Regions from separate parts of the Massilia oculi genome, predicted to be linked through region 2. Evidence: predicted binding sites of a transcription regulator. Region 2 holds the regulator's gene; the other holds the start of a gene.
The links. Region 2 encodes NrdR, which represses ribonucleotide reductase genes. Its sites were predicted from a motif close to CACNANATNTNGTG; they were not measured.
Positions count from the first base shown of each region.

Region 1 (7,504 bases), 2.7 Mb from region 2:
CGGCGGTTCGGAACAGGAGATCAGGGCGCTGTGGGAGGGACTGGCGCAGGAAGCCAGCATCGTGCAGCCGCTGGCGCCGGCTCAGTGGTCGCCCTTGTACGGCATGCTGAAGGACTGTTTCGGCGTGACGTGGGTGATCGATGTCGCCGCCACGCGAGGCGCCTGAGTCGCGTAAAAAAAGAAACCCCGCAGCTGCGGGGTTTTGTCACTCAGGCGATCCGATGGCAATCAATCCCAGCTCAGGGTGCCGCCGGTCTGGTACTCGGTCACACGCGTCTCGAAGAAGTTACGCTCCTTCTTCAGGTCGATCATCTCGCTCATCCACGGGAACGGATTCTCTTCGTTCGGGAACAGCGCGTCCAGGCCGATCTGCACGGCGCGGCGGTTGGCGATGAAGCGCAGGTAGCCCTTGAACATCGGGGCGTTCAGGCCCAGCACGCCGCGTGGCATGGTGTCTTCGGCGTAGCGGTATTCCAGGTCGACCGCCTGCAGGAACAGGGCCTTGATCTCTTCGCGGAATTCCGGGGTCCACAGCTGTGGATTTTCCATCTTGATCGTGTTGATCAGGTCGATGCCGAAGTTCACGTGCATCGACTCGTCGCGCAGGATGTACTGGTACTGCTCGGCGGCGCCGGTCATTTTGTTCTGGCGGCCCAGCGCCAGGATCTGGGTGAAGCCGACGTAGAAGAACAGGCCTTCCATCAGGCAGGCGAAGACGATGATCGACTTCAGCAGCTTCTGGTCGTTCTCGGTCGTACCGGTCTTGAAGTCCGGGTTGGTCAGGACGTCGATGAACGGAATCAGGAACTGGTCCTTGTCGTGGATCGATTCGATTTCGTTGTAGGCGTTGAAGATCTCGCCTTCGTCCAGGCCCAGCGATTCGACGATGTACTGGTAGGCGTGGGTGTGGATCGCTTCTTCGAAGGCCTGGCGCAGCAGGTACTGGCGGCACTCGGGCGCGGTGATGTGGCGGTAGGTGCCCAGCACGATATTGTTCGCGGCCAGCGAGTCGGCGGTCACGAAGAAGCCCAGGTTGCGCTTGACCAGGCGGCGCTCGTCTTCCGACAGGCCGTTCGGGTTTTTCCACAGCTCGATGTCGCGCTGCATGTTCACTTCTTGCGGCATCCAGTGGTTCGCGCAACCGGCCAGGTATTTGTCCCATGCCCACTTGTACTTGAACGGCACCAGCTGGTTCACGTCGGTTTCGCCGTTGATGATGCGCTTGTCGTCGGCGTTGACGCGCTTGGCCACTTCAGCGGCGGGGGCGGCGTCAAGGTTGGCGGCTTGTGGGGCGCGCTGGGCGCTGGTTGGTTCGTCGTCCCAAGAGAGCATGATGATTTCCTTCCGTGGTGGCCTGTCGCGTTGGGCGCGGTGAGGTCACGTGTGTGTGTTGATAATTTTGTCGGCCGACGAGGGGGAACCTGTGGGGGTTCGCGTGGTGCTGGCGAACTTGGGTTCCCGCCTGCGCGGGAAGTCGTTTCCGCCAGTGGCGGGAACGACAAACTGACTTGATCTGGGGTGCGAGCGAACCATTCGGTCGGCCCGCACCTGGTTACAGCATTACTGGCAGGCTTCGCATTCCTCGAAACCGTCGTCGCCCGGACGCAGGTAGCAGGCGGCGCCTTCGGCTTCCGGTGCGGCTGGTGCTGCTGCCGCGGCGGCGGCGACCGAAGCGGCTGCCGGTGCTGCATGACCTGCCTGCAGGCCGCCCGAGACCGGCACGGCGTTCAGGGCGCCGGTGCGGGTGGTCGACTTCTCCAGGTGGGTCGCGGCGATGGTGCGCAGGTAGTAGGTGGTCTTCAGGCCACGCAGCCACGCCAGCTTGTAGGTCTCGTCCAGCTTCTTGCCCGAGGCGCCGGCCATGTAGATGTTCAGCGACTGCGCCTGGTCGATCCACTTCTGGCGGCGCGAGGCGGCTTCCACCAGCCACTTCGGCTCCACTTCGAAGGCGGTCGCGTAGATGTCGCGCAGGTCTTGCGGCACGCGGTCGATCTTCGAGAGCGAACCGTCGAAGTACTTCAGGTCGGCGATCATGACTTCGTCCCACAGGTCGCGCGCCTTCAGGTCGCGCACCAGGTAGGAGTTGATCTCGGTGAATTCGCCCGACAGGTTCGACTTCACGTACAGGTTCTGGAAGGTCGGCTCGATGCAGGCCGACACGCCGATGATGTTCGAGATGGTCGCGGTCGGAGCGATCGCCACGCAGTTCGAGTTACGCATGCCGAACTGCTTGATGCGCTCGCGCACCACGGTCCAGTCCATCGATTCGCTGGTGTCCTGCTCCAGGTAGCCGCCGCGTTCCTCGGCCAGCAGCTTGATCGAGTCCTGCGGCAGGATGCCGCGGTCCCACAGCGAGCCGGTGTAGGTCTCGTAGCGGCCGCGTTCCTCGGCCAGCTCGGTCGACGCCAGGTAGGCGTAGTAGCAGACCGCTTCCATCGAGGTGTCGGCGAACTTGACGGCCTGCTCCGATGCGAACGGGATGCGCATCATGTGCAGGCAATCCTGGTGACCCATGATGCCCATGCCCACCGGACGGTGGCGCAGGTTCGAGTTGCGCGCCTTTTCCACCGCGTAGTAGTTGATGTCGATGACGTTGTCCAGCATGCGCATCGCGGTGCGGATGGTCTTCTGCAGCTTGACGTGGTCCAGGCCATCGCCCTTCATGTGCTGCGGCAGGTTCACCGAGCCCAGGTTGCAGACGGCGATTTCGTCGGCGCTGGTGTTCAGGGTGATCTCGGTGCACAGGTTCGACGAGTGCACCACGCCCACGTGCTGCTGCGGCGAACGGATATTGCATGGGTCCTTGAAGGTGATCCATGGGTGGCCGGTCTCGAACAGCATCGACAGCATCTTGCGCCACAGGTCCATGGCTTCGATCTTCTTGAAGACCGCCATTTCGCCGTTGGCGGCCTTGGCTTCATAGGCCAGGTAGGCTTTTTCGAAGGCCTTGCCGGTCAGGTCGTGCAGGTCTGGCGTCTCGGATGGCGAGAACAGGGTCCAGGCGCCCTTTTCCATCACGCGCTTCATGAACAGGTCGGGAATCCAGTTCGCGGTGTTCATGTCGTGGGTGCGGCGGCGGTCATCGCCGGTGTTCTTGCGCAGGTCCAGGAATTCTTCGATGTCCAGGTGCCAGGTTTCCAGGTAGGCGCAGACCGCGCCCTTGCGCTTGCCGCCCTGGTTCACCGCCACGGCGGTGTCGTTGACCACTTTCAGGAACGGGACCACGCCCTGCGAACGGCCGTTGGTGCCCTTGATGCGCGAACCCAGCGCGCGCACCGGCGTCCAGTCGTTGCCCAGGCCACCGGCAAACTTCGACAGCAGTGCGTTTTCCTTGATGGCGTCGTAGATGCCTTCCAGGTCGTCGCCGACGGTGGTCAGGTAGCACGACGACAGCTGCGAGCGGCGGGTGCCCGAGTTGAACAGGGTCGGGGTCGAGCTCATGAAGTCGAACGACGACAGCAGGTTGTAGAACTCGATGGCGCGCGCTTCGCGGTCGTCTTCGCGCAGGGCCAGGCCCATCGCGACACGCATGTAGAAGGCCTGCGGCATTTCGATGCGCACGTCGCGCACGTGCAGGAAGTAGCGGTCGTACAGGGTCTGCAGGCCGATGTAGCCGAACTGCAGGTCGCGGTCGGCGACGATGGCTTTCGCCAGGCGCTCGAGGTCGTACTTGCCGAGCTCTTCGTCCAGCAGCTCGTTGTGGATGCCCTTGGCGATGTATTGCGGGAAGTAGGTCAGGTATTCGGCGGCGGCGCCGGCTTGCGGCACTTCGTGGCCGAAGACTTCTTTACGGATGGTGTGCAGCAGGATGCGGGCGGTCACCTGGCTGTAGGCCGGGTCCTTTTCCATCAGGGCTCTAGCCGCAAGGATGGCGGACTTGTACAGCTCTTCGACCGGCACGCCGTCGTACAGGTTCTTCAGGGTCTCGGCGACGATCGCGTCGGCGTCGACGTGCTTTTCCAGGCCCGAGCAGGCGGCGCCCACCAGGGCGTGGACGTCGTTGATGTCCAGCAGGCGGCGCTCACCGCCATCGACCACGTGGATCTGCGGCGCGGCGACCGGGGCGCCGCCGGCGGCTTCCTTGGCCGCGCGGCGCTCGTCCATGCGCTTGGCGCGGTACAGCACGTATTCACGCGCGACGTCGTGCTCGCCCGAACGCATCAGCGACAGCTCGACCTGGTCCTGCACGTCTTCGATGTGGAAGGTGCCGCCGTTCGGCTGGCGGCGCACCAGCGCGGCCACGACGTTACCGGTCATCTGTTCCACCAGCTCGCGGATGCGCGCCGAGACCGCGCCCTGGCCGCCGGCCACGGCCAGGAAGGCCTTGGTCATCGCGACCGAGATCTTGTGCGGCTCGAAAGCGACGACGGCGCCGTTGCGGCGGATGACGCGGTAGTCGCCGCGCGCGACGATCTCGGCCGGGGTTGGGCTGGTCGACGCCGATCCTGGGGTGACGTGCTGGTTGATCGAGATGTTCTGTGCTGTTTGCATTGAGCCTCCAGGATGAGCGGTCGGGACCACTACTTGTTTACACGGGGACCGTCTTGCGTCTTCCGCGCCCCGGTCCGTCAACAAAATTGTAGAAAAACGATACCCCGCCAATCGGTAGCCCAGGCTGGCAAACCAGAAAAGCAGGGTACAAATAAAATTAAATAAAGCGTGTCGGCAAGTGACTGATTGACTGTCCGATGAACAAACTTGTGGGCAACTTGTGGACAACCCGCGGACAACTCGCTGCTAGCGACTCCGCTAGTATCTTTCAGTCTGCTACCACTACATCTAGTGCCGAGCTTTGATATCAGACTAATTGTAGTACCTGATTTGCCGTACAGGCAAGCGAATAAATGCCCAAAATTTTTGGTTTTAACGTTCGCGAGCCTTGACATTTGGCGGTCGCCCAACAGAAGGGGACGTCGCTGTGAGCGAGTACTAACATCAGGGAAATTTCCGGAAAAGCGAGCAGGCGGCCATCCGTTTTCTCACTCGTCAATATAGGGCAGCGCTGCCCTGTAGCGGTGCATTGTGCACCAGTTTAATTACCGGAAAGTAACAACAAGTGGGACATCGGCCATCGGCAGGCGATCAGTCCTCGGGCGCGCAGATCTCCAGCTTCTGCATCTGGTAGCGCAACTGGCGTACGCTGATCCCGAGCAGGGCTGCCGCCTGGGTGCGGTTGAACTGGGTCTGCTGCAGCGCGCGCCCGATGATGTCGCGTTCGACCTGCTCAAGATATTCGGGCAGGTTGCTCGGCAGTTCGGCCGGGCCGAGGGCGACCGGCGCAGCTACCGGCCTGGGATCGGGTAAAGGAGGCAGTTCAATGGAAGGAATCGCCGGCGCCGGAGCCGGCTCCGCCGCCGCGACCGGCGAAGCCGTCTCGCTCCGCCCTCCTTCCGCCGGCCGCGCCGCCTTGAGCGACAGGTCCCCGACCTGGATCACGCCATCGTTGGCGAACGCCAGCGCCCGCTCCAGCACGTTCTCCAGCTCGCGCACATTGCCAGGGAAGGAATACGCCTTCAATGCCTCCAGCACGCCCGGCCCGAGCGAGGCCTGCCCCGGCCCGGCCAGCCGGTCCAGGATGCCATTCGCCAGCAGGGCCAGGTCGTCCAGCCGCTCGCGCAGCGGCGGCAGCGCCAGCTCGATCACGTTCAGGCGATAAAACAGGTCTTGCCTGAACTTGCCCGTCTCGACGCAGCGCGCCAGGTCCTGGTGGGTGGCGCTGATGATGCGCACGTCGACCGGTTCCTCGCCCGTGGCGCCGATCTTGCGCACGCGCCGCTCCTGGATCGCGCGCAGCAGCTTGACCTGCATCGCCAGCGGCAGGTCCGCCACCTCGTCCAGCATCAGGGTGCCGCCGTTGGCGGCCTGGAAGAAGCCATCGCGCTCCTCGGCCGCGCCGGTGAAGGCGCCCTTGCGGTAGCCGAAGAACTCGGCCTCCATCAGGGTTTCGGGGATGGCGCCGCAGTTCACCGCCACGAAGGGTTTGCCGGCACGCGAACTCTGGGCGTGGATCTCGCGCGCCGCCAGCTCCTTGCCGCTGCCCGATTCGCCGGTGATCGAGATCGGCGCCATCGAGCGCGCCAGGCGCGCGATCTGGGCGCGCAGCGACTGCATCGCCGGCGAATGGCCGATCATGCGCGAGGCCAGCGCGCCGCCGTCGGCCGCCGCGGCGCCCCCTTCCGACAATTTCAGGGCCGAGCGCACCATCACGCGCAGCGCGTCGAGCGCCACCGGCTTGGCGATGTAGTCGAAGGCGCCGGCCTTCAGCGCCACCACCGCGTTCTCGGCGCTGCCGTAGGCGGTGATCACGGCGACCGGCGTGCCCTTGCCCGAGGCGGCGACCTCGCGCACCAGTTCCAGCCCCAGGCCATCCGGCAGGCGCATATCAGTGAGCACCAGTGCGTACTGGTGCTCTTCAAACAGACTACGCGCCTGGCGCAACGTGGCGGCGCTGTCGACGTCCAGGCCCATCTTGAGCAGGGTGATCTCGAGCAGCTCGCGCAGGTCGGCTTCGTCGTCGAGCACCAGGATGCGGGGCGCGCTCATGGGGCACCTCGTGGCTTATTCGAGGGCAAAGGTGATGACAAAGCGGCCGCTGGCCTTGCGCGGTCCCAGCGCGGACGGATCGAACCGGTATTCATAATCGAGTTTCGCATCGTTGTTCAGGCACAGTTCGCGCGCCAGGTAGAGTCCCAGGCCGGTCCCCTTGCTCGACGTAGTATAGAAGGGCTCGAACAGGTGGTCGCGCACTTCAGGCGTGATGCCGGGGCCGTCGTCCTGCACGTGCAGCTCGCGCCGGCCGGCGGCGTCGCGCGCCGGGAAGATGCGGATGCTGGCCGGCTGGCGGCTGGCGTAACGCACCGCATTGTTCAGCAGGTTGAGCAAGACCTCGTGCAGGTGCAGCGGATCGAAGCGCACCGCGCTGCCGCCCGGGTCGCCTATATAGACTATATCACCGGCCAGGCCGTGGATTTCGCAGAATTCGGCCTTCAGCTCTTCCAGGAAAGGGCCGAGCGCCACCGGTTCGCCGTTCGGCTGGGCCTTGCGCGACAGTTGCAGGATGTCTTCCACCATGCGGTTCACGCGCGTCACGTTGTCACGCACGATCTTCAGCAGGCGCACCTCGGCCGGGCCGTGCAGGTCTTCGGCCAGCAGATCGGTGGCGTGGCCGATCGCCGACAGCGGGTTGCGTACCTCGTGCGCGATGCTGGCGGTCAGGCGGCCCATCGAGGCCAGCTTGAGTTGCTGCGCCTGGTTTTCGATGGCGCTCACGTCCTGCATGAAGATCACGCTGCGGCCGGCCGCCTCGCCGCCGTCGGCCACGCGCGCGAAGCGCAGCTTGAGGTGCACCGGCTGGTCGCGCCGCCCGCGCACGTCACCGGCGCCGTCGCCTTCGCGATAGGGTTTGAGGGTGACGAAGGCCTTGTCGTTGTCGGGACCGGCCAGCCAGGCGTCGAAGGCCAGCGCCACCGGCTCGAAGGCGGGCGCAGCGCGCAGCGAGAACACC
Region 1 covers NZ_CP029343.1:3,738,880-3,746,383, reverse strand. Annotated here, with positions in the region: gene DIR46_RS17075 (VOC family protein) at 1-166, shown strand, start outside; gene DIR46_RS17070 (ribonucleotide-diphosphate reductase subunit beta) at 229-1,332, opposite strand; gene DIR46_RS17065 (ribonucleoside-diphosphate reductase subunit alpha) at 1,561-4,491, opposite strand; gene DIR46_RS17060 (sigma-54-dependent transcriptional regulator) at 5,083-6,543, opposite strand; gene DIR46_RS17055 (sensor histidine kinase) at 6,559-7,504, opposite strand, start outside.
Region 1: the regulator NrdR is predicted to act here: its motif matches at 4,772-4,785, upstream of DIR46_RS17065 (ribonucleoside-diphosphate reductase subunit alpha).

Region 2 (7,504 bases):
GCCGGGAGCGGCCACCGCCGCCGTCACCGCGACCATCCCCAGTACCACCACCAGCTCGGCCAGCGACAGGCCGGCGCAGTGCCGCCTCCTCATCGCCCGTCTCACGGCCAGCAGCGCGCCGACGGACCGCTGGCCGTCTGCCGGCCGGTGCTGTCGAGCGTCAGGTCGCCGCAGTCGGGGTCGGCGAAACCGGCATCCACATTGGCGGTGCCCGGCCGTGCGCGCAATTCGATGCAGTGGGCGATCTCCTGGCCGGGACAGGCGTAACCGTCCAGCTCATGGGCGCTGGCGGCGGCGCTGTTGCCGGTCCAGGTCGGGAATTGGCCGGTGTCGGCGTCCTCCGTATCGATCGAGAACGCCAGATAGGAATGGTGCAGCGCGCGGTATTGTTCCTGGCGCTGCATGATGTCCAGCAGCGCCAGTTGGGCCTCGATGCGGCGCGCCTTCACCACCTGCTGCGTGTATGAGGGATAAACGAGCGCGGCCAGGACGGCGAGGATGGCCAGCACGGCCATCAGTTCGACCAGCGTGAATCCCTTGCTGCCATGCCTCATTGTCTATCCTTTCGTCTGCCCTTTCCAGTCGGATGGCCCGCCGCGCTTGCGCCAGGCAGCGCGAACGTTTCGCTCCAGTTGCCCAGCTCGCGCCAGCCGACGCGCCGTCCCCGCGCACCATCGGGCGGCTTGCGGTAATAGGCCTGCAGCGCGGCATGGGTGCCGGGCATGCTGCCGGCGCCGCGCGCCGTGATCCGGTACAGCTGGCCGTCGGGCGTCGTCGGCATCAGCTCGATCAGGTAGCGCGGCGCCGCGAGCGGCAGCGCGCCCTCGCCATCCGGCATGCCCTGCCCGGTAAAGCTGCCCACCAGGATCGCCGGGCCGTCATCGTCGGCCAGCAGCCCGGATACCTGGTCGGGATCGGTCGCGTGGGCGCACAGGCCGTTGTAGGGCCGCCCGCCACCGCAGCCGGCGACGAAGGCGTCAGCGCTGCCGCCGGCGATCGCGTTGGCCCGCGCCGAGCCGGGGTCGGCGCCGCCTTCGATGTCCCGCTCCGCATCCAGCAGCGCGGCGTCGGCCATCTGCAGCGCCAGCACGCGATCGCGTTCGTGGGCGGCGGCGCGCGCCCCCTGCAGGGCGCCGCGGGTGGACGCGATGCCGGTCATGAGCACCGCCAGCATCAGGACCAGGGCGGTCAGAAGCGCAATGCCGCCTTCCCGCCGCCGGGTCGGTGAATTGAGGGTACGCATGCGAGGTTCAATCCGGCGCCACCGGCAAGGCGATGGTCGCGCCATAGACCTTGCGCATGCGGGGTGCGCGCCCGTCGTCGAGCGCCGCTCCCGCCAGCCGCGTGCCCGGGTCGCCTGTGGAAAAGGCGGCGCCATGATCCGGCCCGAACAAGTCGTAGGCGATGTCGGCATCCGCGCCGGGATCGAGGCGCGGCCCATGCAGCAGCAGCGCGAACCGCACCAGCGCCACCCGCTTCCAGTGCGTGCGCTTGCGCAGGTCGGCCGCGCGCTCGTCTGGCGTGGCGCCTGCCAGCACCAGCGCCGCGTCGAGCGCGCCCAGCTCGGTCGCATTGACGTAGCGGTCCGGCACACCGTCGCCGTCGGCATCCAGGCCGTACAGCACCTGGAAGCCGTCGACCCGGCCCGCCACCGCATCCGACGACCAGTTGCTCGCGCCCCGGTACTTGCAACGCAACTCGGCATCGCCCTGGGCGTTGCGGGCGACGTAGAAGATGCTCCAGCCCTCTTCGTCGCGATGCACGGGGAAACCGGCGCAATCGAGGGTGGCGCCGTCGCCGTCGGGCGGTGCGCCGCTGCCGGGAAAGCGCAGGGCCAGCACGTCGCTGCCATTGGCTTCGTCGGGCAAGGTCGCATCGATGCCGACGCCGGACCGCTCTAGTGAACTGGCATCCAGGCCGGCCAGCCGGGCCGGCGCCGCAGGGTCGGACATCGGATGCGCCGCCCAGTCGACGTGCGCCGCCAGGCGGATGGCGCGCGCCAGCGCATCGACGGCATAGCGGCCGCTGTCGTCCATCTCGGACGCTTCCATCACGGCGGCATGCGCGCGCACGCTGGTGATCAGGAGCGAGCCGCTGGCCAGCAGCACCGCCAGGCCGAGCGCCATCGCCACCATCAGTTCGGCGATGGTCAGGCCGGCCTGGCGCCCGCGTGCGTTGACCGCCCTCATCGCGCCACCAGCAACACGTAGCCCGGCCCGTCCTGCGTGCCATGCCAGCCGATCTTGATCGCCACCGGCGCAGTTGCGTCCCCGCTGCACGCCCATCGGTAGCGGCCGTGGTCGGCATCCCACGGCGCGCCGTCGCGGCAGACCGCGATGCGGCCCGATGGAAAGCCCCGATGCAGCGCCAGGCGCGTCTCGCGCAGGTCGAAGGCGCCCAGCGCCAGCGGATCGCAGGAGCCCGCGCCGAAACACGCGGCGCCGCCTGCCGGCGGGCTGGCATCGAGCGCCTTGTAATCGAGCGGCAAATAGGGATTGGCGCCGTCCGGCAGGCTCGCCACCTGGGCGTTGGCCTGCATGCGCGCGGTTAATGACAAGGCCAGCAGCGCCGCTTCGGAGGTCAATGCCGCATGCTGGCGCGTGCGCTGGGCCGCCAGCTGCGCCGCGCTGGCGCCGACCACGCCGACCGCGAGCACGAACATGGCCACCAGCACTTCGATCATGGTGAAACCGCCCGGGCGGGCGGGGAGATGCGCCTGCATGCCTATCCTCCGCTAACGATGTGCGAGCAGAGAAGTTATCAGGCAGGACACAGGCGCCCATGCGTCGACGCAAGAATGCGTCGGACGAAAAGCGGAACTTGGAAACGACGTCAGTTGTCGAGCTTGCGCTGGTGCCCGACTTCGGCCAGCGCCGCCTGGAAGGAATCCAGGTCCTCGAAATTCTTGTAGACGGAAGCGAAGCGGATATAGGCGATCTTGTCGAGGCGCTTGAGCTCTTCCATCACCAGCTCGCCGACATACACGCTGGGGACTTCGCGCCGGCCGCTGGTCAGCAGTTTTTCCTCGATCGAGGCGACGGCGCCGTCGATCGCTTCGGCCGCCACCGGGCGCTTGCGCAGCGCCAGCATCAGGCTGCCGCGCAGCTTGGAGGAGGCGAATTCGGTGCGGCTGCCATTCTTCTTGACGATGATCGGCATCGACAGCTCGATGCGCTCATAGGTGGTGAAGCGCTTGTCGCACTTGCCGCAGCGGCGCCGGCGCCGGATGGCGTCCCCTTCCTCCGATACGCGGGTATCGAGGACTTGTGTTTCTTCATGCTGGCAAAAGGGACATTTCATGGCGCCGGGGCTGCAGGTACTACATGGATACTGAGCGGGCCGGCGAACCGGCCCCATACATCGCGACGATCAGCGAGCGCTTATCGGGCGTACACCGGGTACTTGTCGGTCAGCTTCTTGACTTCGCCCTTCACGCGCTCGATGGTCGCGGCGTCGTGCGGGTTGTCCAGCACGTCGGCGATCAGGTTGCCGACGGTGACCGCGTCTTCTTCCTTGAAGCCGCGGGTGGTGAAGGCCGGGCTGCCCAGGCGGATGCCCGAGGTGACGAATGGCTTCTGCGGGTCGTTCGGGATGCCGTTCTTGTTGCAGGTCATGTGAGCCTGGCCCAGGATCGCTTCCGCTTCCTTGCCGGTCAGGCCCTTGGCGCGCAGGTCGACCAGCATCACGTGCGATTCGGTACGGCCCGACACGATGCGCAGGCCGCGCGCGATCAGGGTCTCCGCCAGCGCCCTGGCATTCTTCACGACCTGCTTCTGGTATTGCTTGAACTCCGGCGACAGCGCTTCCTTGAACGCCACGGCCTTACCGGCGATCACGTGCATCAGCGGACCGCCCTGGATGCCCGGGAAGATCGCCGAGTTGATGGCCTTCTCGTGCTCGGCCTTCATCAGGATGATGCCGCCGCGCGGACCGCGCAGCGATTTGTGGGTGGTCGAGGTGACGAAGTCGGCGTGCGGCACCGGGTTCGGGTATTCGCCGGCGGCGATCAGGCCGGCGTAGTGGGCCATGTCGACCATGAACCAGGCGCCGACGTCCTTGGCGACCTTGGCGATGCGCTCGAAATCGATGCGCAGGGCGAATGCCGACGCGCCGGCGATGATCATCTTCGGCTTGTGCTCGTGCGCCTGCTTCTCCAGCGCTTCGTAGTCGATGTCTTCTTCAGCGGTCAGGCCGTACGAGACGACGTTGAACCATTTGCCGGACATGTTCAGCGACATGCCGTGGGTCAGGTGGCCGCCTTCGGCCAGCGACATGCCCATGATGGTGTCGCCCGGCTTGAGCATGGCGAAGAACACGCCCTGGTTGGCCTGCGAACCCGAGTTCGGCTGAACGTTGGCGGCTTCGGCGCCGAACAGTTCCTTCAGGCGGTCGATCGCCAGCTGCTCGGCGACGTCGACGTATTCGCAGCCGCCGTAGTAGCGCTTGCCCGGATAGCCTTCGGCATATTTATTGGTCAGCTGCGAGCCCTGCGCTTCCATCACGGCCGGCGAGGTGTAGTTCTCGGAGGCGATCAGCTCGATGTGGTCTTGCTGGCGAACGTTTTCTTTTTGAATTGCATCCCACAGTTCCGGGTCGATATTGGCGAGCGTATGGTCTTTGGCAAACATGTAAAAACTCCAATCGATAGTAATCCAGGCAACGGGTGGCGTTGAAAGGCGGGAGCCGGGGCGGGCCGTAGGCACGGGCGCAGGCAGCCGCGATCGAACGCGTACCGGTTGATGGCTGCCCAGGCGAACGGCGTATGGCGTCTCACGTTCCCCGGTGGGTGCCCACCTTTGCCGCGCCGTGCATCCGAATGGTGCGCGTACGCGGTGTTTCGCCAGTTACGTGAGACGTAAGGACTCCAAATTGTACTGAACTCCCCATCGCAGGGCAAGGAAACCGCTGTGCCGGCCGAGAAAGGGCGGTCCCCAGCGGACCCGTGGTCGTTTCGGCTACAATTTTACGGTTCGGCAGCGCGCCTTGCCTCTCCCGCCTGCCCCCTGTTGCCATCCAAGGACCCATCATGATCGTCTTCATCACCGGCGCATCGGCCGGCTTCGGCGCCGAAATGGCGCGCACCTTCGTCTCCCATGGCCACCGCGTCGTCCTGGCCGCGCGCCGCACCGACCGCATCGCCGAACTGGCGCGTGAGCTGGGCGAGTCCGCCCTGGCCGTGACCCTGGACGTGACGAGCCGCGCCTCGATCGAGGCCGCCCTGTCCGGCCTGCCACCCGAGTGGAAACAGATCGACGTGCTGGTGAACAATGCCGGCCTGGCGCTGAACACGGCGCCGGCTCAAGAAGTGCCGCTGGAAGACTGGGAAACCATGATCGCGACCAACTGCCAGGGCCTGGTGACCATGACCCGCGCCGTGCTCCCCGACATGGTGGCGCGCGGCAGCGGCCTGGTGATCAACATCGGCTCGGTGGCCGGCCACTACCCTTACCCGGGTGGCAATGTGTATGGCGCAACTAAAGCCTTCGTCGAGCAGTTCACGCTGAACCTGCGCGCCGACCTGGTCGGCACCGGCGTGCGCGCCACCAATATCGCGCCGGGCCTGTGTGGCGGCACCGAATTCTCGAACGTGCGCTTCAAGGGCGACGACGCAGCCGCGGCGAAGGTCTATGAAGGCACCCAGCCGCTGACCGCGAAGGACATCGCCGACACCGCTTACTGGATCGCGACGCTGCCGCCGCATGTCAACGTCAACAGCATCGAACTGATGCCGACCTGCCAGGGGTTCTCGCCGTTCAGCGTGCGCCGGAGCTGATCGACGCCATGCCTGCCGCATCGCGTGGCCACAAAGACCGGCCACACGACTATTATTTGTGAGAAAATGTTACAGTGATTGGTCTTTTAACTACGTTTCAAGTCTACTACTGCTCAAAAGCACGACCCCGTGCTATCTGTACGTAAAACTTTTCCACTTTAAACGTACGTCAGCGTACATATTAAAGTGGAAAGTCGCGTAAAATCTTTCCCGTTTTCATTTATTCGGCAACAAAGAATGCCTTCAGTGTATAACTGGCCAGTCAGGGTTTATTACGAGGATACCGACGCCGGAGGCATTGTCTATCATGCCAACTACCTGAAGTTCTTCGAGCGTGGCCGTACCGAGTTCCTGCGCGCGCTTGGAATCGAACAACAAACCCTGATCGACGCGGACCATACGGCCTTCGTCGTCAGGAGCATGACCCTCGATTACCGCTCCGCCGCCCGTCTCGACGACGAACTGAGCATCCGCACCAGCGTGACGAAAGTGGGCGGAGCCTCGGTGCAGTTTCTCCAGGAAGCATGGTGCGGCGAGGTGCTGCTCAATTCGGCCAACGTGAAAATCGGCTGCGTTGACGTAAGAACCACACGCCCTCGTTCCCTGCCCGACGACGTGGCTGCTAAAATGCGTGCCGCCTGAAAAATCATATAAGTTAAGCCATGACCGCAACCCATGACCTCTCGTTTGTCTCCCTGATCGCCAATGCCCATGTGCTGGTGCAGCTGATCATGGCCTTGCTATTGTTGCTGTCGATCGTGAGCTGGACTTATATCTTCCGCAAGGTGTTCGCGATCCGCGCCGCACGCGCGCAGACCGAGCAGTTCGAGCGCAGCTTCTGGGCCGGCGGCAATCTGCACACGCTGCACCAGAGCGCCAGCAGCCAGCGCGACCAGAGCGGCCCCCTGGCCCGCATCTTCGAGGCCGGCATGGGCGAATTCATCAAGGGCAAGCAGGCATCGCGCGAAGCCCTGGACATGAACTCGGTGCTCGACGGCGCCCGCCGCGCCATGCGCGCCTCTTTCCAGCGCGAACTCGATTCGCTCGACACCCACCTGAATTTCCTGGCCTCCGTCGGTTCGGTCTCGCCGTACATCGGCCTGCTGGGCACCGTGTGGGGCATCATGAACTCGTTCCGCGGCCTGGCCAGCGTCGAGCAGGCCACCCTGGCGGTGGTCGCTCCCGGCATCGCCGAAGCGCTGATCGCGACCGCGATCGGCCTGTTCGCCGCAATCCCTGCCGTGGTCGCGTACAACCGCTTCACCCACGACATCGACCGCCTGGCGAACCGCTTCGAGAGCTTCGTCGAAGAATTCTCGAACATCCTCCAGCGCCAGTCGCGCTGATCCGCCACGAGAACCGGGAGAGCATCGGGATGGCATTTTCCAGCAGCATGCGCGGCGGACGTCGCCGCAAGTTCAAGTCCGAAATCAACGTCGTGCCATATATCGACGTGATGCTGGTGCTGCTCATTATTTTCATGGCGGTGCCGGCGAATGAGGCGCCGAGCGTCGTCAATCTGCCGCGCGCCGAGAAATCCGCGCTGCCGCCGGACACGTATATCCAGATTTCCATCGAGCCGGGCAACAAGCTGTCGATCGGCGTGCACGGAAAAGTGAAAGTCGCCCAGGACGAAGTGGCCGACCGCTCCGCCCTGCTGCAGCGACTGCGCGCACTGCACGAAGAGAATCCGGACTTTCCGGTCCTGATCGCAGGCGACCGGGACAGCAA
Region 2 covers NZ_CP029343.1:1,064,850-1,072,353, forward strand. Annotated here, with positions in the region: gene DIR46_RS04960 (GspH/FimT family pseudopilin) at 1-93, opposite strand, end outside; gene DIR46_RS04965 (type IV pilin protein) at 102-554, opposite strand; gene DIR46_RS04970 (pilus assembly PilX family protein) at 551-1,243, opposite strand; gene DIR46_RS04975 (PilW family protein) at 1,251-2,189, opposite strand; gene pilV (type IV pilus modification protein PilV) at 2,186-2,722, opposite strand; gene nrdR (transcriptional regulator NrdR) at 2,833-3,300, opposite strand; gene glyA (serine hydroxymethyltransferase) at 3,381-4,628, opposite strand; ZMP/ZTP riboswitch at 4,739-4,858, opposite strand; gene DIR46_RS04995 (SDR family oxidoreductase) at 5,027-5,773, shown strand; gene ybgC (tol-pal system-associated acyl-CoA thioesterase) at 6,011-6,415, shown strand; gene tolQ (protein TolQ) at 6,436-7,119, shown strand; gene DIR46_RS05010 (biopolymer transporter ExbD) at 7,149-7,504, shown strand, end outside.